Regions from separate parts of the Bradyrhizobium sp. USDA 4452 genome, predicted to be linked through region 2. Evidence: predicted binding sites of a transcription regulator. Region 2 holds the regulator's gene; each other region holds the start of a gene.
What was found. Region 2 encodes PhoB, which activates phosphate uptake and scavenging genes when phosphate is short. Its sites were predicted from a motif close to TGTCATNNANCTGTCAT; they were not measured.

Region 1 (5,849 bases), 4.0 Mb from region 2:
CTGGCCAAGTTCGAGGACACCGCCAAGAAGCTGCCGACGCTTTTTCCTGAAAGCAGCAAGGGCCTCAAGACGGAAGGCGATTACTCCGCCGGGCCGAAGATCTGGGAAGACAAGGCCGGCTTCGAGCAGCACATCGCGAGCTATGCCAAGGCGGTCTCCGATGCCAAGGGCAAGATCAAGGATGTCGACACGCTGAAGGCCGAGCTGACCGTGATCGGCAAGCAGTGCGGCGGCTGCCACGAGACCTATCGCCTCAAGAAGGGCTGATCGCCATTTCGATCAACGAAAAGGGCGGACGCTGCAAGGCGTCCGCCCTTTTTTGTGCCGGCCGTTTCTTGTTGGTGTGACTCTACTTGGTGACCTGTCCGCGGATCTCTCCGCCCGGGTTGGCTGCGGTGTGGACGTTGACATAATACTTGCCGGCGAGGAGATCGGCGGCCTGCGCGTCGGTCAACGTCGCGCTACCCTCGACCGGGCTCGACGTCGCGTTCGGGATCGCAACCGCGACACCGGAATTCTTGCCGGCCTCGGCCGGGCCGTGGAAATGCGCGGCGGTCGCCGGGCCCGACAGGCCGGAATAAGTCAGTTTCCAGCTCAGCTTCTTGGTGGCGGCATCGTAGTCGATGTCGGCGGTGCCGGTCCCGGCGCTGGCGTTCGCCGGCACTTCGGACTTGCCGTCCAGCTTGGCCTGCAGCTTCTCGGCAAAGGCCGGACCGGCGAGGGCGATAGCGGCGCCCAGCGTCAGCGTGGCAAGCAAGGTCTTGTTTGGCATGGTTCTCTCCCCTTTGACGTCACACGGTGGTTGCAAATCTTCAAACCGCGGCTCTCCGGATTTATTCCCAAAATCATCGTGAGTGCGGCAAATTTGATGCGAGCTTGTAAGACCGGTTGCCATCATACTGGCCAGTGAACTGACGCGACGAATGACGGATCGGTGAATGTTGCGACGAATTCTCCTCCTGGCCGTTTTGGCCGGCTTGATCGGCTTCGGTGTGTTCTGGTGGCTGACGATCCCCCTGACCGTGGCCGCGAGCGCGCTGCCCGTCTACCAGCCCAACCTGGCCAACGGGCTCACAACGTTCAATGCCGGAGGATGTTCCTCCTGCCACGCCGTGCCGAAGCAGGACGACCGCACGAGGCTCGGCGGCGGGCTCGCGATACCGTCGCCGTTCGGCACCTTCTATGCGCCGAACATCTCGCCCGACCCGAACGACGGCATCGGCCGCTGGAGCGAGGCTGATTTCGTCACCGCTGTCATGAAGGGCACCTCGCCGTCGGGGACGCACTATTTTCCGGCGTTTCCCTACACGTCGTATCAGCACGCCAGGGTCAACGACGTGCGCGACCTGTTCGCCTATTTGAAGACCTTGCCGCCGGTTGCCGGCAAGGTGCGCGACCACGATGTGCGGTTTCCCTTCAACATCAGGCGCAATGTCGGGGTCTGGAAATTCCTGTTCATGGACGGCAAGCCGTTCATCGCGGACGCGAGCCGCTCGGCGCATTGGTATCGCGGCGCCTATCTCGTCAACAGCTTCGGCCATTGCGCCGAATGCCACAGCCCGCGCAACTTCCTCGGCGGCATCATCACTTCGCAGCGCTTCGCCGGTGGCCCGAATCCGGAGGGCGAAGGTTGGGTGCCGAACATCACGCCGCGGGGGATCGCGGACTGGAGCGCGAAGGACATCGCCTATTTTCTCGAGAGCGGCCAGACGCCGGATGGCGACAGCGCTGGCGGATCGATGGTGCGCGTGATCCGGAACACCTCGCAGCTCTCGTCGAGCGATCGCGATGCGATCGCCGAGTACATCAAGTCGCTGCCGCCGGTCGAGGGACCGCCGAAGCCGGTGAAGAAGGAGAGGCAGTCGTAACGGCGTGTCCTACTTCGCGCCGAACGCCTTGAAGGTGATGATGGTGAGCGTGTCCTGGATGCCCGGGATCACCTGAACTTTCTCGTTGATGAAATGGCCGATGTCGGTGTCGTGGTCGACGTAGAACTTGACCAGGAGATCGTAATTGCCCGCGGTGGAATAGATCTCTGACGCAATCTCGGCTTCCGCCAGCGCGTTGGCGACGGTGTAGGACTGGCCGAGCTTGCATTTGATCTGGACGAAGAAAGGAACCATCAAAGTCGTCTCCGGGGATTTCCGTGACTATAGGCCCAAAACGGGCCGCCAAAGCAAGGGTCAAGGCAGCTCCAACCTGCGGTAAAGTCAGGCGAACTTGCTGCCGATGGGCTGCCGGGTTAGGACAGGCCATGATCTTGTTCGTGACGGTCTCATTCGTCTCAACCGCCGGTGCCGCACCATGACGCCGGTCGCGCTCACCATCGCCGGCTCGGATTCCTCGGGCGGGGCGGGCATCCAGGCTGACCTGAAGAGCTTTGCCGCGCTCGGGGTCTATGGCGCCTCGGCGATCACGGCGCTGACCGCGCAGAACACCACGGGGGTCAGCGGCATCCATCCGGTGCCGGCTTCGTTCGTCACCGCGCAGATCGATGCCGTGTTCTCCGATCTTAACGTCGGCGCGGTCAAGATCGGCATGGTGGCGCAGGCCGAGACCATCGTTGCGATCGCGGGCGCGCTGCAGCGCTGGGCGCCGCGCCACATCGTGCTCGATCCGGTGATGGTCGCGACCTCGGGCGACCGGCTGCTCGCAGCCGAGGCGGTCGATGCGCTGAAGACCATGTTGTTTCCGCTGGCCTCGCTGATCACGCCGAACCTGCCGGAGGTGGCGGCGCTGCTGAACGAGCCGGTCGCCTCGAGCGAGGCCGACGTCGAAGGGCAAGGCCGGCAATTGCTGGCGATGGGATGTCGCGCGGTGCTGGTGAAGGGCGGCCATGGGCACGGCACTGAGAGCATAGACTATCTGATCGACGGCGAGCGCAGCATCGCGCTCGCAGCGCCGCGCATCGCCACCGCAAACACGCATGGCACAGGTTGCTCGCTGTCATCGGCGATCGCAGCAGGGCTCGCGAAGGGTGAGCCGATGGAGACCGCCGTCCGCAATGCCAAGGCCTGGATCACCGATGCGATCGCCGCCGCCGATCGCTTCGCCGCCGGCCACGGCCACGGGCCGGTGCATCACTTCCACAAATATTATTGAGGCTCTTGTAGCCCGGATGGAGCGCAGCGAAATCCGGGCTGCACGTTCCGCGGACGCAAGACCCCGGATTGCGCTTCGCTTCATCCGGGCTACGCATTCAACGCCGTTTCGAATGCGTGTTGTTCCCCGCGATATGCGCGCAACACAACGCCTGTTCTGCACAGCCGCCGCCGCCCATGTCGCCAGATTGTCGCACGCCGCTGTTATCCGCAGGGGAGGGGCGTGCTGCTGATTCTCGTTAGCTTTTTGTGGGGCCTTGGGTCGCGGGGATCGTCATCGCCTTGTCACAGGAAGCTGTTAGGTGCACAGGCATGGGAAGTGACTCCTTGAGTGAAGAAAGCCCCGAGCGGCGCTTTCGCACTTTGTTTATCTCCGATGTCCATCTCGGAGCCCGCGGTTCGCAAGCCGACCGCCTGCTGGACTTCCTCCGCTCTCACGATGCCGACACGATTTACCTCGTTGGTGATATCGTCGATGGCTGGGCGCTGAAGTCGAACTGGTACTGGCCGCAGACCCACAACGATTTCGTGCAGAAGATGCTGCGCAAGGCGCGCAAGGGCGCCAAGGTGATCTACGTCCCGGGCAACCACGACGAGTTCCTGCGCAAATATTACGGTACGCATTTCGGCGGCATCGACGTGGTGGAGAATACCGTTCACACCGGCGCCGACGGCAAGCGCTACCTCGTGATCCATGGCGACATCTTCGACCTCGTGGTGCAAAACGCGCGCTGGCTCGCCCATCTCGGCGACAAGGCCTACGACTTCGCGATCCAAATGAATCGCTTCGTCAACTTCTTCCGCAAGATGTTCGGCGTGCCGTACTGGTCGCTGTCGCAATGGGCCAAGCTCAAGGTCAAGAAGGCGGTGAACTATATCGGCGCGTTCGAGGCGACGTTGGCCGGCGAGGCGCGGCGTCACGGCTGCGACGGCGTGATCTGCGGCCACATCCACTACGCGACGATTCATGACGAGCACGGCATCCGCTACATGAATTGCGGCGACTGGGTCGAGAGCTGCACCGCGCTCGCCGAGCACGAGGATGGCCATTTCGAGATCATCACCTGGACCGACCCGGTGCGCCGGATCGCCCCAGTTCCGCGAGTGACGGCACGCGCTGCATGACGCATATCCTGGTCGCGACCGATGCGTGGCATCCCCAGGTCAACGGGGTTGTCCGCACGCTGACCATGATGGCACAGGCGGCGAAATCGCTCGGCGTCGAGGTGAGCTTCCTGACGCCGGACGAGTTCCGCACCTTCGCGATGCCGAGCTATCGCGATTTGAGGCTGGCACTGCCGTGCGGGGCCAAGGTCGCGAGCCTGATCGACGCGGCCAAGCCCGACAGCATCCATATCGCGACCGAAGGTCCGATCGGGCTGTCGGTCCGCCGCTATTGCCGCAAGCGCGGCCTGCCGTTCACGACGAGTTTCCACACCCGCTTTCCCGAATACGTCTCGGCACGGACGCCAGTCCCGGAAGCCTGGGTGTGGCGCGCGCTGCGCTGGTTCCACAAGCCGAGCCGGGCGGTGATGGCGGCGACCCCGGCGCTGGCTGCAGAGCTGCGCCAGCGCGGCTTCCGCAACGTGGTGCTATGGTCGCGCGGCGTCGATACCGCGCTATTCCACCCGCGCGACGTCGACCTCTGCCTGCCGCAGCCGGTCTATCTCAGCGTCGGCCGGGTGGCGGTGGAGAAGAATCTCGAAGCGTTCCTGGATCTCGATCTACCCGGCACCAAGGTGGTGGTCGGCGACGGCCCGGCACGCGCGGCGCTGGAGCGGAAATATCCGGAAGTCGTGTTCCTCGGCGCCCGCCATGGCGAAGAATTGGCCGAAATTTATGCCGCAGCCGATGTGTTCGTTTTCCCGAGCCGCACCGATACGTTCGGTCTGGTGCTGCTTGAAGCCCTGGCCAGCGGCCTGCCGGTTGCCGCTTTTCCGGTCACCGGTCCTCGCGACGTGATCGGCGCGGCGCCGGTCGGTGTCCTCGACGAGGATTTGCGCCACGCTTGCCTGGAGGCGCTCAGCATCCCGCGGCAGGCCTGCGTCGATTTCGCCGCGCTCCACACCTGGCAGGCGTCAGCCCGGGTGTTCATCGACCGCTGCATGAACGTCCGCCCCGCGGCGCCCGACGGCGAGGGGGAGGTGTTCGAATTCGGTGCCGAGGAGCACCATTTGGCGGCCCTGCCGGCTCCTCATCCCACCTCACGCTAAAGCGTCTTGCCGGGTTGCCCGCGGCCGCGATAGAAATTGCGGATGACGGACACCCCTCTCAATCCACCCGTCGCTGCTGCGGACATCGATGCCGCCGCAAGGGTGGTCGCGCCGTTCGCGGTGCGCACGCCGCTCCTGACTTTCCCCGTTCTCAACGAACGCGTCGGCACCCAGGTCTTCCTCAAGCCCGAGATGCTGCAACGAACCGGATCGTTCAAGTTCCGCGGCGCCTTCAACAAGCTCGCCTCGATCCCGCAGGAGCAGCGGAGCGGCGGCGTCGTCGCGTTCTCCTCGGGAAACCACGCCCAGGGCGTTGCCGCGGCGGCAAAGATCCTCAACATGCAGGCGACCATCGTGATGCCTGCGGACTCCCCGCTCACCAAGCGCGAGCGGACCAAGTCGTATGGCGCCGAGGTCGTGCTCTACGATCGCGATCGCGACGACCGTGCGGCGATCGCGAGCGGTATCGCCAGCAAGCGTGGCGCGACGTTGGTGCCTCCCTATGACGATCCTCTGGTGATCGCGGGCCAGGGCA
Region 2 (5,849 bases):
GTTCAACGCCGCGCTGATCCTGGCCATCATGGTGCTGCCCTTCATCACCGCGATCTCGGTCGACGTGTTCAAGACCGTGCCGCCGGTGCTGAAAGAAGCCGCCTACGGCATGGGCTGCACCACTTGGGAAGTCGTCCGCAGCGTCGTGATCCCCTACACCCGGGTCGGCGTGATCGGCGGCATCATGCTGGCGCTCGGCCGCGCGCTCGGCGAGACCATGGCGGTGACCTTCATCATCGGCAACTCGTTCCGCATCTCGTCGTCGATCTTCGCGCCGGGCACCACGATCTCGGCGGCGATCGCCAGCGAATTCGCCGAGAGCGACGGCCTGCACCAGTCCGGCCTGATCCTGCTCGGCCTCTTGCTGTTCGTGCTGACCTTCTTCGTGCTCGCCGGCGCGCGGCTGATGCTGATGCGGCTTGAAAAGAAGGCGGGGAAGTAACGCCATGAACCCGATCTACAAATCCCGCCGCCGCAGCGACATCGTCGTTCGCACGCTCTGCGTCGGCGCGGCGTTGTTCGGCGTCACCTGGCTGGCGCTGATCCTGATCACGCTGCTCTACAACGGCATCGCAGGCCTCAGCGTGCAACTGTTCACCCAGAATACGCCGCCGCCGGGCTCGACCGATGGCGGCCTGCTCAATGCCATCGTCGGCTCCGTGATCATGACGGTGATCGGCGTCGGCATCGGCGCGCCGCTCGGCCTGTTCGCCGGCACCTACCTTGCCGAGTACGGCAAGCACGACAAGCTCACCTCGGTGATCCGCTTCATCAACGACATCCTGCTCAGTGCGCCGTCGATCATCATCGGCCTGTTCATCTATGGCGCGGTGGTGGTGCCGATGCGCGGCTTCTCGGCGATCGCGGGTGCGCTTGCGCTCGCAGTGATCGTGATCCCGGTCGTGGTGCGCACCACCGAGGACATGCTGCTGCTGGTGCCCAACCCGCTGCGCGAGGCGGCCTCCGCGCTCGGCCTGCCGCGTTCGCTGGTGATCAAGCGGATCGCTTATCGTGCTGCGCGCAGCGGGTTGATCACCGGCGTGCTGCTGGCGACCGCCCGCGTCGCGGGCGAGACCGCGCCGCTGCTGTTCACCGCGCTGTCGAACCAGTTCTTCAGCTGGGACTTGACCAAGACGATGGCCAACCTGCCGGTGACCATCAACAACTTCGTGCAGAGCCCCTACGCCTACTGGAAAGAGCTGGCGTGGAGCGGTGCGCTGCTCATCACCTTCACCGTGCTCGCGCTGAATATCGGCGCGCGTATCCTTGGTGCCGAAAGGGCCGCAAAATGACCGAGCTTTCCGTCTCCACGACCGCCGCGAGCCACGTTCCGCAGGTGCCGCTGCCGGAAGCGCCGCCGAAAGTCACGGTGCGCAACCTCAACTTCTATTACGGCGAGCACCACGCGCTGAAGAACATCAACCTGACGCTCGGCACCAACCGCGTCACGGCGTTCATCGGCCCGTCGGGCTGCGGCAAGTCGACCCTGCTGCGCATCTTCAACCGGATGTATGATCTCTATCCGGGCCAGCGCGCTGTCGGCCAGCTGATGCTGGACCAGACCAACATTCTTGATCCCAAGCTCGACCTCAATCTGCTGCGCGCGCGCGTCGGCATGGTGTTCCAGAAGCCGACGCCGTTCCCGATGACGATCTACGAGAACATCGCCTTCGGCATCCGCCTCTACGAGAAGATCTCGAAGTCCGAGATGGACGACCGGGTCGAGAAGGCGCTGCGCGGCGGTGCGCTGTGGAACGAGGTCAAGGACAAGCTGAACGCTTCCGGCCTGTCGCTTTCTGGCGGCCAGCAGCAGCGGCTGTGCATCGCGCGCACCGTGGCGGTGCGTCCCGAGGTGATCCTGTTCGACGAGCCGTGCTCTGCGCTCGATCCGATCTCGACCGCCAAGGTCGAGGAACTGATCCAGGAGCTCTCCGAGGACTACACGATCGCGATCGTCACCCACAACATGCAGCAGGCGGCGCGCGTCTCCGACAAGACCGCCTTCATGTATCTCGGCGAGCTGATCGAGTTCGACGACACCAACAAGATCTTCACCTCGCCGAGCGATCGACGCACCCAGGACTACATCACCGGCCGGTTCGGCTGAGGAGAATGACGATGGCTTCTGAACATACCGCCAAGGCATTCGACAGCGACCTGCAGGAATTGACCCGCCTGGTCGCCGAGATGGGCGGGCTCGTCGAGCGGATGATTACCGAGTCGGTCGACGCGCTGATCCGTCGCGACGTCGCGCTCGGCAAGCGCGTGGTCGCCGCGGACATCGAGATCGACAATCTGCAGCGTGTCATCGAAGAGCGCGCGGTGCTGACGATCGCCCGCCGCCAGCCGATGGCGATCGACCTGCGCGAGATCGTCAGCGCGATGCGCGTCGCCACCGATCTCGAGCGGATCGGCGACCTCGCCAAGAACATGGGCAAGCGCGTCGCGGCGCTGGAGAGCGATTTCCAGCCGCTGAAGCTGATCCGCGGCCTGGAGCACATGACCGACCTCGTGCTGTCGCAGGTCAAGTCGGTGCTCGACGCCTATGCCGCGCACGATCTGCCGGCGGCGATGAACGTCTGGAAGGGCGACGAGGAGGTCGACGCGATCTGCACCTCGCTGTTCCGCGAGCTCTTGACCTACATGATGGAGGATCCGCGCAACATCTCGTTCTGCATCCATCTGATGTTCTGCGCCAAGAACATCGAGCGGATCGGCGATCACGCCACCAATATCGCCGAGACCGTGTTCTACATGATCGAAGGCCAGCAGATCACCGACAAGCGTCCGAAGGGCGACATGACCAACTTTGCCACCACTGTGCCGGGTACCTAGGACATGATCCGCGGGCGCGGAGCCGGATTGTCTTCACGACAAGCCGTTTTCCGCAGGGGTTATGCTCAGGAAAGTAAGCGTTTCGGTTTGCGTCTGGGCAACGGATCATCACAGAGAGAGAACTTAAACCGATGAGCGCACGCATTCTGGTAGTCGAAGACGAGGAAGCGCTGACGACACTGTTGCGCTACAACCTCGATGCGGAAGGCTACGATGTCGAAACGGTGGGGCGCGGCGACGATGCCGACACCCGCCTGAAGGAGCGCGTTCCCGACCTCGTGGTGCTGGACTGGATGCTTCCGGGCCTGTCCGGCATCGAGCTGTGCCGTCGCCTGCGTGCGCGGCCCGAGACCAAGCAGCTTCCGATCATCATGCTGACCGCGCGCGGCGAGGAGAGTGAGCGCGTGCGCGGGCTTGCCACCGGCGCCGACGACTACATCGTCAAGCCGTTCTCGGTGCCGGAATTGCTGGCACGGGTGAAGGGCCTGCTGCGCCGTGCGAGTCCGGAGCGGCTTGCGACCGTGCTGACCTATGGCGACATCGAGCTCGATCGCGAGAAGCGCCGCGTGGCGCGCTCGGGCCGTCCGATCGATCTCGGGCCGACCGAGTATCGGCTGCTCGAATTCTTCCTCGAGCATCCCGGCCGCGTGTTCAGCCGCGAGCAGCTGCTCGACAGCGTCTGGGGCCGCGACATCTATATCGATGAACGTACCGTCGACGTGCATATCGGCCGTCTGCGCAAGCTGCTCAATCCCGGCCGCGAGCAGGATCCGATCCGCACCGTGCGCGGCGCCGGCTACGCGCTCGACGATCGCTTTGCAAAGGCCGAGCCGCAGCCGTAAGGCAGTGCAGCAATCGCAAGCACAATGTCGTTCCGGCTTTGGCCGGGACAACGCCGGTGAAGTAGCCGGGCTACGAGCCACAAAAAAATCCCCGCTTGCGCGGGGATTTGTTTTTGCAGTCCAGGCAGTTTCCCGAGTGCTTACTTGATCTGTGGCTTCGCCGAGGGCCGGCGGCGATCGGCGGCGGGCTGGTAGGCGACGCGCGAGTGATGCGCGCAATAGGGCAGGCCGGCGAGCGCCTTGCCGCCGCAGAAGAAGAATTCCGGGCTCGAGGGATCGCCGACCGGCCAGTGGCAGGTGGCCTCGTTGAGCTCGAGCAGCGACAGCCGCTGGCTCATCGGCACCACATTGTCGAAGGAGATCGGATCCGGCTCCATCTCGACCTCGAAAGCGTGCGCGAGCGCGGTGTTGCCGCGCGAGACCGGGCGCGCCACCCGCATCATGTGCTGGGCGGGGCGGGCCTTGCGCTGCCGCGGCGCGGCCGTGGAAGGGGCCTTGGCGCGGCCGGAGAGGCCGAGCCGATGCACTTTGCCGATCACGGCGTTTCGCGTCACATTGCCAAGTTCCGCCGCGATCTGGCTGGCCGAGAGGCCGGATTCCCAGAGCTTCTTCAGCTGCTCGACGCGATCGTCGGACCAGGTCAATACCGTCATCGCATTCTTCCTTTCGCATGGCGCCGGCCAATCAACGGAGCGGCGCTGCGAGCCAATCTGGACAAATATCCCTGCGGCCAGAATCCCTTAGCCCTCGCCGGGCACGGTGTTGCGCCCGAACGTTTACGCGAGAACGAAGGCTACTTAGAGGGTCCAGTACTGCCGCACGAGATGTCGTACCCGACAGGTCAAACGCTACAATATGGCGTGACTCTGGCGCAAGAGTCCGCGGCCGTGCGTCCACATGTTCCCACACAGTTAAGCATTGCCGTGCGGCTTTTCCACCGCACCGGAATGCTCCGGATTGCGCTGGGTTCGCATCGCAGGAACGCCGGCAGGGGCCGGCTGCTGGCGATTGACACTGACCGGCCGCAGCATAGAATGATGTGCACGTGCCGCCCGCAAAGGCGGCCGTTTTGTTTTCCGAAGCTGGCGGTTGCTGCGCTGGCGTCAAGCCGCGCAGCAATTGACGGTTTCAAACCGGCAGTGAACGCCATGACCAACGCCTCGTCGCATCTGCTCCCCGTCTTCGCCAGGGTCGATCTCGGCTTCGAGCGCGGTGAGGGCGCCTGGCTGATCGCAACCAACGGCGACCGCTATCTCGACTTCACCTCGGGTGTCGCGGTGAACGCGCTCGGACATGCGCATCCGCATCTGGTCAAGGCGCTGCAGGAGCAGGCGACCAGGCTCTGGCACATGTCGAACCTGTTCAAGAGCCCGGACGGCGAAGTGCTCGCCGCGCGGCTGTGCGAGCAGAGCTTTGCCGACTTTGTGTTTTTCTGCAATTCCGGCGCGGAAGCGATGGAGGGCGTGATCAAGCTGGTCCGCCACTACCACTTCTCCAAGGGCCATCCCGAGCGCTACCGCATCATTACCTTCGAAGGCGCCTTCCATGGCCGCACGCTGGGTACGCTGGCTGCGACCGGCTCGGCGAAATACCTCGAAGGTTTCGGCCCGCCGATGGACGGCTTCGACCAGGTGCCGCACGGCGACATCGAGGCGGTGAAGAAGGCGATCGGCCCGAACACCGCCGGCATCCTGATCGAGCCGGTGCAGGGCGAGGGCGGCGTGCGCTCGGCGCCGCAGGCCTTCTTCAAGGCGCTGCGCGCCCTGTGCGACGAGCACGGCCTGCTGCTCGCATTCGACGAGGTGCAGACCGGCATGGGCCGCACCGGCGAGCTGTTCGCCTACAAGCGCACCGGCGTCACGCCGGACGTGATGTCGCTGGCGAAGGCGCTCGGCGGCGGCTTCCCGATCGGCGCGGTGCTGGCGACCGCGCAGGCCGCGGCCGGCATGGCGCCGGGCTCGCACGGCTCAACCTTCGGCGGCAATCCGCTCGCAGTCGCCGCCGCCAATGCCGTGCTCGACGTTATGCTCAAGCCCGGCTTCTTCGAGCACGTGCAGAAGATGTCGCTGCTGCTCAAGCAGAAACTCGCGTCGGTCGTCGACCGCTATCCCGGCGTGCTGTCGGAGGTGCGCGGCGAGGGCCTGTTGATCGGCGTCAAGGCCGTGGTGCCCT
Region 3 (5,849 bases), 4.6 Mb from region 2:
CGCATCGGCTTGTTCTTGTCCCAGGATGATGTCGCCCTAAAAATCTCAAAGTCGATTTCGGGAGGGACAAACCGTGTGGGAGACATCAATCCAGAGGAGGAACCATACAGGAGTGCGATTGCGCGCCAGAAAATCCTGGTGTTCGATCTGACGCATCTGGGAGGAGACGACTCCCATTCGAGAGCGTTCGACGCAATAAACACCGTCATGGGCATGTTGGAGCGCAGACTTGCGCAAGGACAGCAACTCGGAGAGGACAAGTCACGAACGGTCTCAGCCAAATGAGACGTTCGACGAGCCTTAGCGCCCCCTCATGTTAAGGGGGGGTGAAGGTGTGCTCTTGTACACGCCGGTGGCGGCATTATCTCGCACGATCGCCGGTATTCAAACGGCGGGCTCGAAGCGATCAGAGACGGCGTCACATGCTAGGCGAAAGGGTGTGCTTCCGCCGCATTGCCGCACCCGGCCTTGGGCTTGCGAAAGGGCAATTCGATGAGCGATGACGACAAGCGTTCCAAAGCGGAAGCCGAACTTGAACGCGAAATCCGCCAAGGGCGAAAGTTCACGGCGAAGGAAGCCATCGGGCGGATGCTTGGTCCGGGCGCGATGAAAGGCGGCTCCGCGGTTTCCAGAGTGCAGGCGGCCGAGATAGAGATCGATACATGGTTGCGAAGCAATCTTATCGATTCGACGGGAGCATTGCAGGCACTCCTACCGCGCCAACTCAAAGGAAGCGTGCTGCTGCTTAACAACCTAGATCAGCGGCTCCGCGCCTTGGCCGACTATTGCCAGCGGGTTCTAGCCTCAGATGATCGCCTTGAAGAACTTGTCCGCCAAGCCGACGTCGAATGGGGACGACGTATGGGAGAGCGGCCTTATTTCAACAGGGAGGGGTCTCCGCCGCACCCAGACGATCCCTATACCAACGATTCCGTTCGCACCGCGCTAGACGGGATTGTAAGGCGAATTTCCGAGGTGACGGGCGGGCAAGCCTCTTCGACGAAACCCTGAGCACACAGCAGTTTTGCATCAAGGCGTGGGCCGTGTGCTCGTGGTTAGCTAAGCCAGTGATGTGCATCGGCGTGCGCTAGCTGCCACGCGTGGACATCAATTCACAGGCGGTTTCTGGGCGCCTTGGACGCTTGATTGTGGTGTGACCCGACTTCGAGATCTTCAAAACGACGCGGTTTGCCGAGTAGCGCGCACCGGAAAACGCAAGCCGTTTCCGCAACCTAAACGTCTCTCGCCCATCGAGGAAATGCACATATGCGTGCGGGTCGTGTGGATAGAATCCGACGGTGAATCGGGTGTCGTCGGAGCAATGATAACTTTGGAACGTCGTAGCCTGCGCCGACACAAGCAGACCGCAGAAAGACCATCCTGCAACAATCGTCACAACACCAATAAAGCCACTCCGATTCATCTTGCCCCTTATGGGTTGCATCGAACTTGCGGGCTTACACTCCGAAGGAGCGTCTCATCTGGCTAGCCATCCGTTGGACGCCGTCCGTGTAATGGCCATTGTTGAAATACTGGTCGCCGATGAGGAGGCCAGCGACAACGTCCATTGCTATGAACAGCCCTTCGTGAAGGCAATTCTTTAGGTCAAGCGCAGCTATCGTCGAGACCGTCGCAGGGCCACTTTAAAGAACACTTGATCGCGGTATCCGGAAAACTCCGGTAGCGGAATGGAAGCGGCCCCAGCAACTCGTTGGGGGCCGAGTGGAGGCTAGTTGCTGGGGCCATCTACCGGCCCGTGTGGGACGCGAGCCAGGTTGCTGCTTAACCCTCAGAACCAAGCAGGGCTGCGGCTGTCATAGCGATCGGAAGCAAGCCGAGGAGAACAACCAGGCCTAGGTAGAATACTTCCGATGTTTCGGAGAGCACCGCTAGGGCGCGACGCCAGCCAATGATGATGGAAACACGCGAGCTGCGCTGATTTGGGCCATCATTCGAAGCAGAATCCAGAAGACCATATGTCATTGGAAACTCCTGCCTAGAGGGCGTCTATCCTAGGCAGGGAACGTTTCCCGCGCAAAGTGCAGTTTGTGCCACGACTACTCGGCCCCGTATTTTTACGGGTTCAAATCGCAAATACGAGAAGCAGAGCCAGCACGCCAAAAGCTATTGAGGCAAATCCTGCGATGGCGATGGCGATGGCGCGGTCCCGGGTCTGCAACGTGCGGTATTCCAGCCCGTGCGGTTCGTCGCCTTCGTCGTGATCTCGATATCGCAAGCAGTTGCCGGCAGCATTACCAGGGACACGCTGACGCTCTACGCATGGGGCGTTCCCTTCATGGTTGCCGGCCTTTGGGCAGGATTCAAACTCTTCGGGAAGATCAACGACGAGAGCTTCCGAAAAACTGTCCTGGTACTGCTGCTGTTTGCGGGCCTGTCCCTCATCGTGACGGCGCTGACGACTTTCAACCACTAACGCCTGAGGCAGCCATGTCGCCCCCAAACATTCGGCCTCATCGAAGGGGATCGAGCTTGGTGGAGGGGTCGGAGGTCCGGTCCCAGGTACCAACGGCCGCGATTCCGACAACGCTAAATTCTGTAGTGATCTCAATCATCGAAAAGGCTGCAAAATATCGGAATGGATCTTGAATTATTGAAGAAATTCGAAGACTTCCAAGCTGAATACAAGGGTTCGATTCCCTTCACCCGCTCCAATGTTTTCAAATACTTTGTCCGGCCAAGATGGACTTGAGTCCATTTTGCCCAGCGATTCCAGGCTTTGCCTTTCTGCTGTGAGTCTATTTTCCGGTGTCGGACTGGCGTCTTAAGGCGGCGCGCCAAGTTCGTGTGGGTGATACCTGTTGGCGAGATTCCGAACGCCTTGACCGTCGAGATATCGCCCGTTGTGCGGCGCTGCTCGTTTCAAGCACCGCTTCCTCACGAGGCCCGGAACGTCGGCAGAGCAGAGGTCCAAAAGCATCTCGACGTCGGTTGCGCTCATTTCGAGGTGAGACAGCTCGCAGAACAGGTCGTGGCCGCTCAAGCGTTGATGGCAAAAGCCAGTAGCCGGCAACGGTGAACGGTGCGCGGCTGTCGTCCGTGGTTAGGCGAGAGTTTGGAGACAGAATCTCGGACGTGGCCGGCAGAGTCCAGCGGAGCGGGGCGGCTCTGTCACATAACTGTCGCGGTCAACCCTGTAACTAGATCAAGACAGAGGCTGATGGCCTGTTTTCGAAGGGGCTTTCGTTGCGGTGCGCTCAGTGAACCATCCGGGCAGCCTTACGGCTGTTCGTGCCTGTCTTGTGGTGTTCTCCGCGTTTCTTGCGGCTGCAGGTTTGGACGGCTCGGCAGCTGATGAAGGCAGCACGACAACATCAGTCTCGGCCTCGCGCAAGTTTGCGATGAATATTCCGGCTCAGCCGCTTGCGAGTGCTCTGCAAGCATACAGCGGCGTGACGGGCATCGAAACGCTCTACGACAGCGCAATCGCCCACGAGCGCAGGTCGACGGCCGTGGTGGGGACGTTTACGGCGTTCGAGGCGCTGCAATTGCTGCTCGAGGGGACGCGCCTGTCGGCGCGCTCCATCGCGCAGGACGCCGTGACCATCGAACAGGTACAAGCTTCGGCTGCCCTGGCCATGGCGCCGCCGCCGGAGAAGGGCGCGAACCGCTTTTACTTCGGCGTGATCCAGGCCGGCCTTGAGCGCGCTTTGTGTGACGACGAGCAAGTCCGACCGGGTCGCTATCGCGCCGTGCTGAAGTTCTCGATTGCGACCGATGGTCAGATTCGGCAACCGAGTCTGGTCGGGACCACGGGGGATGAACGGCGGGACCGCATCATTGCCCGGAAACTTGATGGTGTGTCTCTTGGCGTTCCGCCACCTGCCGATCTTCAGCAGCCGATCATGATCGCAATTCTTCCGCAACCGTCCGGAGCTGCCCGAACTTGTGCGCGGAGTCATTAGGAATTAACGGCCGCTGAAATGGATGGTAGTGGCTTTCGCAGGGTGACATCTGGCGGTACATCGCCGTTCGGGAAGGTCTTGGCGGGGGCGGGGGTATCAGTCTCGTGAGCGAAACGAGTTGGGACGCGCTGCGCCAGCGCTTTCTGGTCAGGTACGACAGCTTCCGTGCACGGTTGAGGCGCCGGCTCGGCTCGGATGACCTGGCGCGGGAAACCCTGCAGGAGACGTGGCTCCAGTTGAGCCAATCCGACGGAACCAAATCCGTGGCTCAGCCGGATTCCTATCTGTTCGGCATAGCTCTCAATATGGCCGCCACTCTGAGGCGGACGGAAGGTCGCCATGCCAGCCGTCTGGAGATCGAGGCCGCCATCGAGTTTGCGGACGAAGCAGCAGGGCCGCATGAGACCGTTGAAGCCCTGCTCGATATCCAGAAGCTCGAGCGCATCATCCAGGATTTGCCCCCGCGCAGGCGGGGGATCCTGCTTGCGGCTCGCATTCAGGAACTTCCGATTCAGACCATTGCGGATTCACTGGGATTGTCCCGCCGCATGGTCGAAATCGAGCTGAAGCGCGCAATTGAGTATTGTGCAGGCCGCATGGAACGCCCGGTCATAAGACGTTTCGGTCCCAAGCCGCTGGAATCGACTAAGCAGGTAGCAGAGCTCCAGAGCACTGTGCCGGCGCGAGAGGCGAAGTCGCTGAAATGACACCGCATAGCAACATCGAAAAGCACCAGCGCGAAGCCATCGCGTGGATGCTGCGACTCAAGCCCGGTGTTGCGACCACCGATGATGTGGCGGCGTTCAAGCAATGGTGCGGACAGAATCCGGCGCACGCTAAGGCGTTCAGGGACATGCGGGGATTGTGGCAGGCCGTTGGCCCGGCCGGCAAGAATGCGCTCGATCCGAACGCTCTCGAACATCCAGCGGTTTCATCCGGCCGGGGATCGATGCGGCTCGGCCGTCGTGCCTTCATCGCGGGGGCGGCAGCCGCAACTGCATCGGCCGCCGCGTACGCCGCGGTCTATCCGCCGCTCGGCCTGTGGCCGTCGATTTCGGAATTGAGGGCTGATTTTCGCACGGCCACGGGCGAGCAGCGACAGGTTGCCCTTGCGAACGACGTCGTGGTCCAGATGAACACGCAGACCAGCATCGGGCTGCGTTCTGCGGTCGGCGACCTGCAGCGGATCGAACTGATCGCGGGTGAAAGCGTGGTCAAGGCGAAAGCGCATCGGCTTGAAGTGCTCGCTGGAAGCGGACAAGCCCTGGCTTCCAACGCGGAGTTCAGCATCCGGCGGGATGGCGACACCGCCAGTGTGACGTGTCTCGATGGAGAAGTGCGTGTCGCATGCTTGTCTTCTTCAGTCGTTCTGACCGGCCAGAATCGAGTTGTGTTTTCGCATGCCGGGCTCGGTCCGGTCTCGCCGATCGATGCCGCGATCGTGACATCCTGGCGCGATGGCTTTCTTCTGTTTCAGGATACGCCGCTCGTCGATGTGATTGCCGAGATCAACCGATATCGTCGCGGCAGGATCATCGTGCTCGGTGATGCACTGGGGCGGCGACCGGTCAATGGTCGCTTTTATCTTGCGAGGCTCGACGAGGTGGTCGGCAAGTTCCAGAACGCATTCGGCGCGCACGTCACGTCCTTGCCCGGCGGTGTCGTCGTCCTGAGCTGATCGTGTCTGTCAAGAAAGTTTCATAAAGGACGATTTCGGTCTCGTCCTCTCCAGAGCAACTAGCCGATGGGAAGTGCAAGTCGCTGCGTTGGCCATCCTCCGCGGGATCACTTCCAGGTTAGTGCTGAGGAGAGGCGCCACATGTCTTGTCGTCCAGTCGGTCGCGGTCGTCGTCCGCGTCCCAATCTGCGTCGGGCGGTGTCGGTTCCCCGACTGCTGCGGGATGGGCTGACGTCGCGCACCACGCT
Region 4 (5,849 bases), 780 kb from region 2:
CGAGGACGTGGCCATGCTGCGCGGGCGCATTGTCGCCGCGCGCGGCGTCAAGGCCGACCAGCTCAAGCCGTCGGTCGATTCGGAATGGGTGCTGCAAAGCGACCGCGGCCTGACCTACACCGGCGAAATTCCCAAGGGTTCAAAGATCGTCGAGGGCGAATGGTGGGGGCCGGACTACAGCGGACCTCCGCTGGTCTCGATGGAAAAGAAGATCGCCGATGGCCTGTCCTTGAAGATCGGCGACGAGATCGTGGTCAACGTGCTCGGCCGCGATGTGCCGGCCAAGATCGCCAATCTGCGCAACATCGACTGGCAGGGCCTCGGCATCAATTTCGTGCTGGTGTTCTCGCCGAATGCCTTCAAGGGCGCGCCGCATAGCCACGTCGCGACCCTGACGGAACCCCATGCCGGCGCCACCGATGACGCGCGCATCATCAAGCAGGTCGCCGACGCATTCCCGATGGTGACCAGCGTCCGGGTCCGCGAGGCGCTGGAGACGGTCGGCACCGTGGTCAGCAATCTGGTGCTGGCGATCCGCGGCGCCAGCGCCGTGACGCTGATCTCGGCGATCCTGGTGCTGGGCGGCGCGCTCGCCGCCGGGCACCGCCACCGCGTCTATGACGCCGTGATCCTCAAGACGCTCGGCGCCACGCGGGCGCGACTGCTCGGCGCCTACGCGCTGGAGTACCTGATGATCGGCTTTGCAACCGCAATATTCGGGGTGATCTCAGGTTCGGTCGCCGCCTGGCTGATCGTGACGCGGCTGATGACGCTGAGCTTCATCTGGCAGGCCGGCAGCGCCGCGCTGGTCGTGGTCGCCGCGCTGGTCGTCACCGTCGGATTGGGGCTGGGGGGGACGCTGCTCGCGCTGAACCAGAAGCCGGCCTCGGTGCTGCGGAATTTGTGACAATTTGTAGCGGCGGCAGCGCCGTTTTGCCTGAAAATGCTAGGCCAGAGCGACATTCGGCCGCGCGTGGAAGCTTGCGTCGGATGTGTTAATTTCCCACATACCACTCGGGTCGGATAGTCGGTTTGAATGACACGCAATTAATGTTCCGCAAACCGAGCCATCTGAGATAGATTTACGACCGGCGCCGCAAATCCCTTGCGCTCCACCGGGACCAACCACGGGAATTCGACCATGTCGGACCTAGACCGCAACTACGCTTCTCCTTTCGGCCGGGCCGCCGGGCGCATTGACGCTGCGGCCGTCGACGCCGGTCTGCGCGCCTACATGCTGCGCATCTACAACTACATGAGCATCGGCCTGGCCATCACCGGCCTTGCCGCGCTCGGCGTCTACATGGGCGCGGTGACGACCGACCAGTCCGCCGCCGTCGCCAAATTCGGCAATGCCTATCTGACGCAGTTCGGCTACGCGATGTTCGTGAGCCCGCTGAAGTGGCTGTTCATCCTCGCCCCTCTGGCGATGGTGTTCGTCATCTCGGCCGGCATCAACCGCCTGCAGCCCGCGACCGCCCAGCTTCTGTTCTGGGTGTTCTCGGCGCTGATGGGCCTGTCGCTGTCGTCGATCTTCCTGGTGTACACGCACACTTCGATCGTGCGCGTGTTCTTCATCACCGCGGCGACGTTCGGTGCGCTGAGCCTCTACGGCTACACCACCAAGCGTGACATGAGCGGCATGGGCTCGTTCCTGTTCATGGGCCTGATCGGCATCATCATCGCGAGCCTGGTCAACCTGTTCCTGGCCAGCTCGGCACTGCAGTTCATCGTCTCGGTGGTCGGCGTGCTGGTGTTCGCAGGCCTCACCGCCTGGGACACCCAGCGGCTGAAGAACGACTACATCTACGGCTACGCCTCGCAGGGTGGCGTGATGGCAGAGCGTGCGGCAATCACAGGTGCGCTGTCGCTCTACCTGAACTTCATCAACCTGTTCACGCTGCTGCTGCAGCTGCTCGGCCAGCGCGACTAAGCGGCTCGCGCCAGCCAATCGATCCAAGCCTTGCAAATCCAAGCCTTGCAAGCCCCGGCCATGCGGCCGGGGCTTTTCTTTTGCGCCGGGAAAATACTGACGATGCGGCACACGCTCGGCATGGGCTGCACAACGGTTTCCGGCGGATTGGAACGACGACCGCGTGGCCCGGATAGAGCGCAGCGCAATCCGGGACAAGTCCATCCGCTGTTATGGCAGCCCCGGATTGCGCTGCGCTGCATCCGGGCTACGAAGCGGCGAGTTTGCCGCGCCTACACCAGCGACAGCTTGCGATCGATCACGAACAGCACCCGTTCGAGCTCGTGGCCGCGGCGCAGGATCAGGCCGGTCGCCGAAATCACGCTGTACATGCCCTGCTTGCGCGCGAGCCGGGGATCCTTCTCGATCCGGTAGATCGGCATTTCGGAGGCGCGCCGGAACACCGAGAACACGGCGCGGTCCTTGAGGAAGTCGATCGCATAGTCGCGCCACTCGCCGTCGGCGACCATGCGGCCGTAGAGATTCAGAATGCGGTTGAGCTCAAGTCGGTTGAATGTCACGCGGTTGGGCTGAGGGGTCGCGGCGGCGGGACGCGCCGCGGCACGACTCCCGCTCGGATCGGTGTCCTCCGAGATCAAACTCATCGAGCGCCTCCTGTCATCCCGGTGACGATCAAGCTCCGAAGCCCGGTGCCCCCACCTTGGGATCGTCACGAGAGTGACATGATCGCGCTAAGCGAAGGACGCCGCAAGGGGCCATTCGCAATGCAACCAGCCCTTAACCACGGGCATGCGCGACGAATTGTCCGGAAAACCGAAGAGTCACGGGAACGTTAGCAGAATCATATTGCTGCCCCACTTCCGCCCATCGCCCGCCCCGCTGCCCTGCGAAAAGATAATCCTGCGTTGGCCCGGTCCTTTCGGTTCCGGATTCCTCAGCCCCCAGCCCCCCGGGGCCGTCGGGATCGGGCCTGTTCGCAGGGGAATCAAATCCCAACACTGGGCCAACGAAAGTTGGTCCTTTTTGTTTTTGGGACCCTGCTCGATCAACGCGCGATCGAGACTTGCGCAAGGCCCCGGCGCCTTGCTTCAAGAAAAACCGGACGCACGCTCGCCGCCGCGCAAGGCGGCGCGACAACACGCATGCGTCTCGACGACGCGGCCGACTGAAACTAGCGCAGCGAGGTGAATGCGGCGCCGAGCATCGGGCCCGGCTTTTCGCGATTGCCGTCCTGGACGTAGACGGCCGCGGCGTCGACACCATCGCGCGTGATGTTCTCCAGCGGCACGGTCCAGCTCCCGGACGAGCCATTCCAGTCACCGACCTTGAGGAGATTGCGCACCACGTTGTGGTAGGTGATCTCGCGGCCGCGGTTCTCGCCGCGCGCGATCGAGATCGGTACCGACTTCGAGATCGAGCAGATCCAGACTTCGCCGCGCGACGCCGCGGGCGATTTCGATGCGGCGACCGACACGTTGATCTGCTTGCCGGTGAGCGTCATCGTCACCGGCACCGACATCACGCTGCCGCTCTTCTCGGTGTCCTTGATGGCGTCCTCAATGCTGGCACGGTCGCTGCCGATCACATGCGCGGAGCCGTTAATCACGGCCTGCGGCGTGTAGACGTCGCGGTCGCCGCGCATGTGCGAATAGGCTTTCTGGCGCGCGCTGAAACGGGAATCGGCCAGCGTGTCCTTCCAGCCGAGATAGTCCCAATAGTCGATCGGCATGCTCAGCGCGATGACGTTGGGATCCTTCGCGAGCTCCCCGATGATCTTGTCCGCGGGCGGACAGGACGAGCATCCCTGCGAGGTGAAGAGTTCGACGACAGCACGCGGATCGGCGTGCGCGGGGCGGATGATCGCAACGATCGCGCAGAACCCAAGCGCGCTGGACCATCGCGAGATAGAATTATAGGCCATCATCGCTGTCATACTGCGAACCAGTCGTGATGATTTCTATCCGTAATTGTACGGAGCATGAAGTCTGTCCCTGAACTTGCGTGCCCCAAAACGCGAGAAAGCGGCCTTTTCATAGGCCGCCTTCTTTTTAGCCGCTACTCACTAAGCAGTGAGGCATCGATCACAAATCCGCGCGAGAGCGTGTCCGGAAAGTGCGAAGCGGTTTTCCCCGCGACAAACGCAAGGCGTTTGCGCGGAGATCATGCTCGAACAAGGGGCTTAGGCCGCGAGCTTGCGCAGCACGTAATGCAGGATGCCCCCGTTGCGATAGTAGTCGAGCTCGTCCAGCGTATCGATGCGGCAGAGCAGCGGGACGTCCTTCTTGCCGCCGTCGGCGGAGACGATCTCGGCCGTCAGCGTCTGGCGCGGCTTCAAATCGCCCTGCAGCCCGCGGATCGTGACCTTCTCGTCGCCCTTGAGGCCGAGCGAGGACCACGACGTGCCGTCCTGGAAGGTGAGCGGAAGCACGCCCATGCCGACCAGGTTGGAGCGATGGATGCGCTCGAAGCTCTGGCAGATCACCGCGCGCACGCCGAGCAGGCGGGTGCCCTTCGCGGCCCAGTCGCGCGACGAGCCGTTGCCGTATTCGGCGCCGGCGAACACCACCAGCGGCACGCCTTCGGCCTGGTACTTCATCGCGGCGTCGTAGATCGACATCTGCTCGCCGTCGGGCCAGTGCTTGGTCAGACCGCCTTCCGGAATATTGCCGTCAGCGCCCTTCAGCATGAAGTTCTTGATTCGGATGTTGGCGAAGGTGCCGCGCATCATCACTTCATGGTTGCCGCGCCGCGTGCCGTATTGGTTGAAGTCGGCGGGGCGCACCTGGTGCTCGCTGAGGAATTTGCCGGCGGGCGAGGTCAGCTTGATCGAACCGGCCGGCGAGATGTGGTCGGTGGTGATCTTGTCGCCGAACATCGCGAGGATGCGGGCGTCGACCACGTCGGTGACCGGATCCGGCTGCTTCTTCATGCCCTCGAAATAGGGCGGGTTCTGGACATAGGTCGAGCTCATGTTCCAGCGATAGGTCTCGCTTTCCGTGGTCTTGATCTTGCGCCAGTTGGTGTCGCCCTTGAACACGTCGGCGTACTTCTTCTTGAAGATCGTCGCAGTGACGTACTTCTTCATGAAGGCGTTGATCTCCTTGGCGGTCGGCCAGATGTCCTTGAGGAACACCGGCTTGCCGTCCTTGCCGATGCCGAGCGGCTCGACCGCGAGATCCTTGGTCACGGTGCCGGCGAGCGCATGCGCGACCACCAGCGGCGGCGAGGCGAGGTAGTTCGCCTGCACGTCCGGCGAGACGCGGCCTTCGAAGTTACGGTTGCCCGACAGCACGGCGGCGGCGACGATGCCGTTTTCGTTGATCGATTTCGAGATGTCTTCCGGCAGCGGGCCGGAGTTGCCGATGCAGGTGGTGCAGCCGAAGCCGACCAGGTTGAAGCCGACCTTGTCGAGATCGGCCTGCAGGCCGGAATTGGCGAGATATTCCGCCACCACCTGGCTGCCCGGTGCGAGCGAGGTCTTCACCCAGGGCTTGGCCTTCAGGCCCTTGGCGACCGCCTTGCGCGCCAGGAGGCCGGCGCCGATCAGCACGCTCGGGTTCGAGGTGTTGGTGCAGGAGGTGATCGCCGCGATCACGACGTCGCCATGGCCGAGGTCGAAGTCACGGCCCTCGACCGCGAAGCGCTTCGTCTCACCCTCGGGCTTCTTGTATTCGCCGACCAGCGCGGTCGCGAAACCGGTCGACACCGCCGGCAGCGCGATGCGGCCTTCGGGGCGCTTCGGCCCGGCCATCGACGGCACGACGTCGCCGAGGTCGAGCGTCAGCGTGGTGGTGAACACCGGGTCGGCCGACTTGGCGGTCCGGAACAGGCCCTGCGCCTTGGCATAGGCCTGCACCAGCTTGACGCGATCGGCCTTGCGGCCCGAGGTCTTCAGGTAATCGATGGTCGCCGCGTC

Region 1: the regulator PhoB is predicted to act here: its motif matches at 3,374-3,390, upstream of ACVISU_RS34880 (UDP-2,3-diacylglucosamine diphosphatase).
Region 3: the regulator PhoB is predicted to act here: its motif matches at 3,128-3,144, upstream of ACVISU_RS37890 (STN domain-containing protein).
Region 4: the regulator PhoB is predicted to act here: its motif matches at 2,641-2,657, upstream of ACVISU_RS20110 (DUF2794 domain-containing protein).

Annotation. Positions count from the first base shown of each region.
Region 1 covers NZ_JBSSGK010000001.1:7,421,365-7,427,213, forward strand. The annotation lists gene ACVISU_RS34855 (c-type cytochrome) at 1-267, shown strand, start outside; gene ACVISU_RS34860 (CHRD domain-containing protein) at 350-772, opposite strand; gene ACVISU_RS34865 (c-type cytochrome) at 939-1,868, shown strand; gene ACVISU_RS34870 (Lrp/AsnC ligand binding domain-containing protein) at 1,878-2,123, opposite strand; gene thiD (bifunctional hydroxymethylpyrimidine kinase/phosphomethylpyrimidine kinase) at 2,305-3,102, shown strand; gene ACVISU_RS34880 (UDP-2,3-diacylglucosamine diphosphatase) at 3,414-4,226, shown strand; gene ACVISU_RS34885 (glycosyltransferase family 4 protein) at 4,223-5,314, shown strand; gene ACVISU_RS34890 (threonine/serine dehydratase) at 5,357-5,849, shown strand, end outside.
Region 2 covers NZ_JBSSGK010000001.1:3,421,009-3,426,857, reverse strand. The annotation lists gene pstC (phosphate ABC transporter permease subunit PstC) at 1-442, shown strand, start outside; gene pstA (phosphate ABC transporter permease PstA) at 447-1,292, shown strand; gene pstB (phosphate ABC transporter ATP-binding protein PstB) at 1,289-2,107, shown strand; gene phoU (phosphate signaling complex protein PhoU) at 2,119-2,835, shown strand; gene phoB (phosphate regulon transcriptional regulator PhoB) at 2,967-3,677, shown strand; gene ACVISU_RS16480 (GcrA family cell cycle regulator) at 3,818-4,330, opposite strand; gene ACVISU_RS16475 (acetylornithine transaminase) at 4,826-5,849, shown strand, end outside.
Region 3 covers NZ_JBSSGK010000001.1:8,013,995-8,019,843, forward strand. The annotation lists gene ACVISU_RS37870 (alpha/beta hydrolase) at 1-285, shown strand, start outside; gene ACVISU_RS37875 (hypothetical protein) at 493-1,011, shown strand; gene ACVISU_RS37880 (MliC family protein) at 1,088-1,444, opposite strand; gene ACVISU_RS37885 (hypothetical protein) at 2,198-2,434, shown strand; gene ACVISU_RS37890 (STN domain-containing protein) at 3,219-3,923, shown strand; gene ACVISU_RS37895 (RNA polymerase sigma factor) at 4,028-4,630, shown strand; gene ACVISU_RS37900 (FecR family protein) at 4,627-5,601, shown strand.
Region 4 covers NZ_JBSSGK010000001.1:4,198,516-4,204,364, forward strand. The annotation lists gene ACVISU_RS20100 (ABC transporter permease) at 1-907, shown strand, start outside; gene ACVISU_RS20105 (Bax inhibitor-1/YccA family protein) at 1,142-1,933, shown strand; gene ACVISU_RS20110 (DUF2794 domain-containing protein) at 2,206-2,577, opposite strand; gene ACVISU_RS20115 (DUF1223 domain-containing protein) at 3,105-3,866, opposite strand; gene acnA (aconitate hydratase AcnA) at 4,113-5,849, opposite strand, start outside.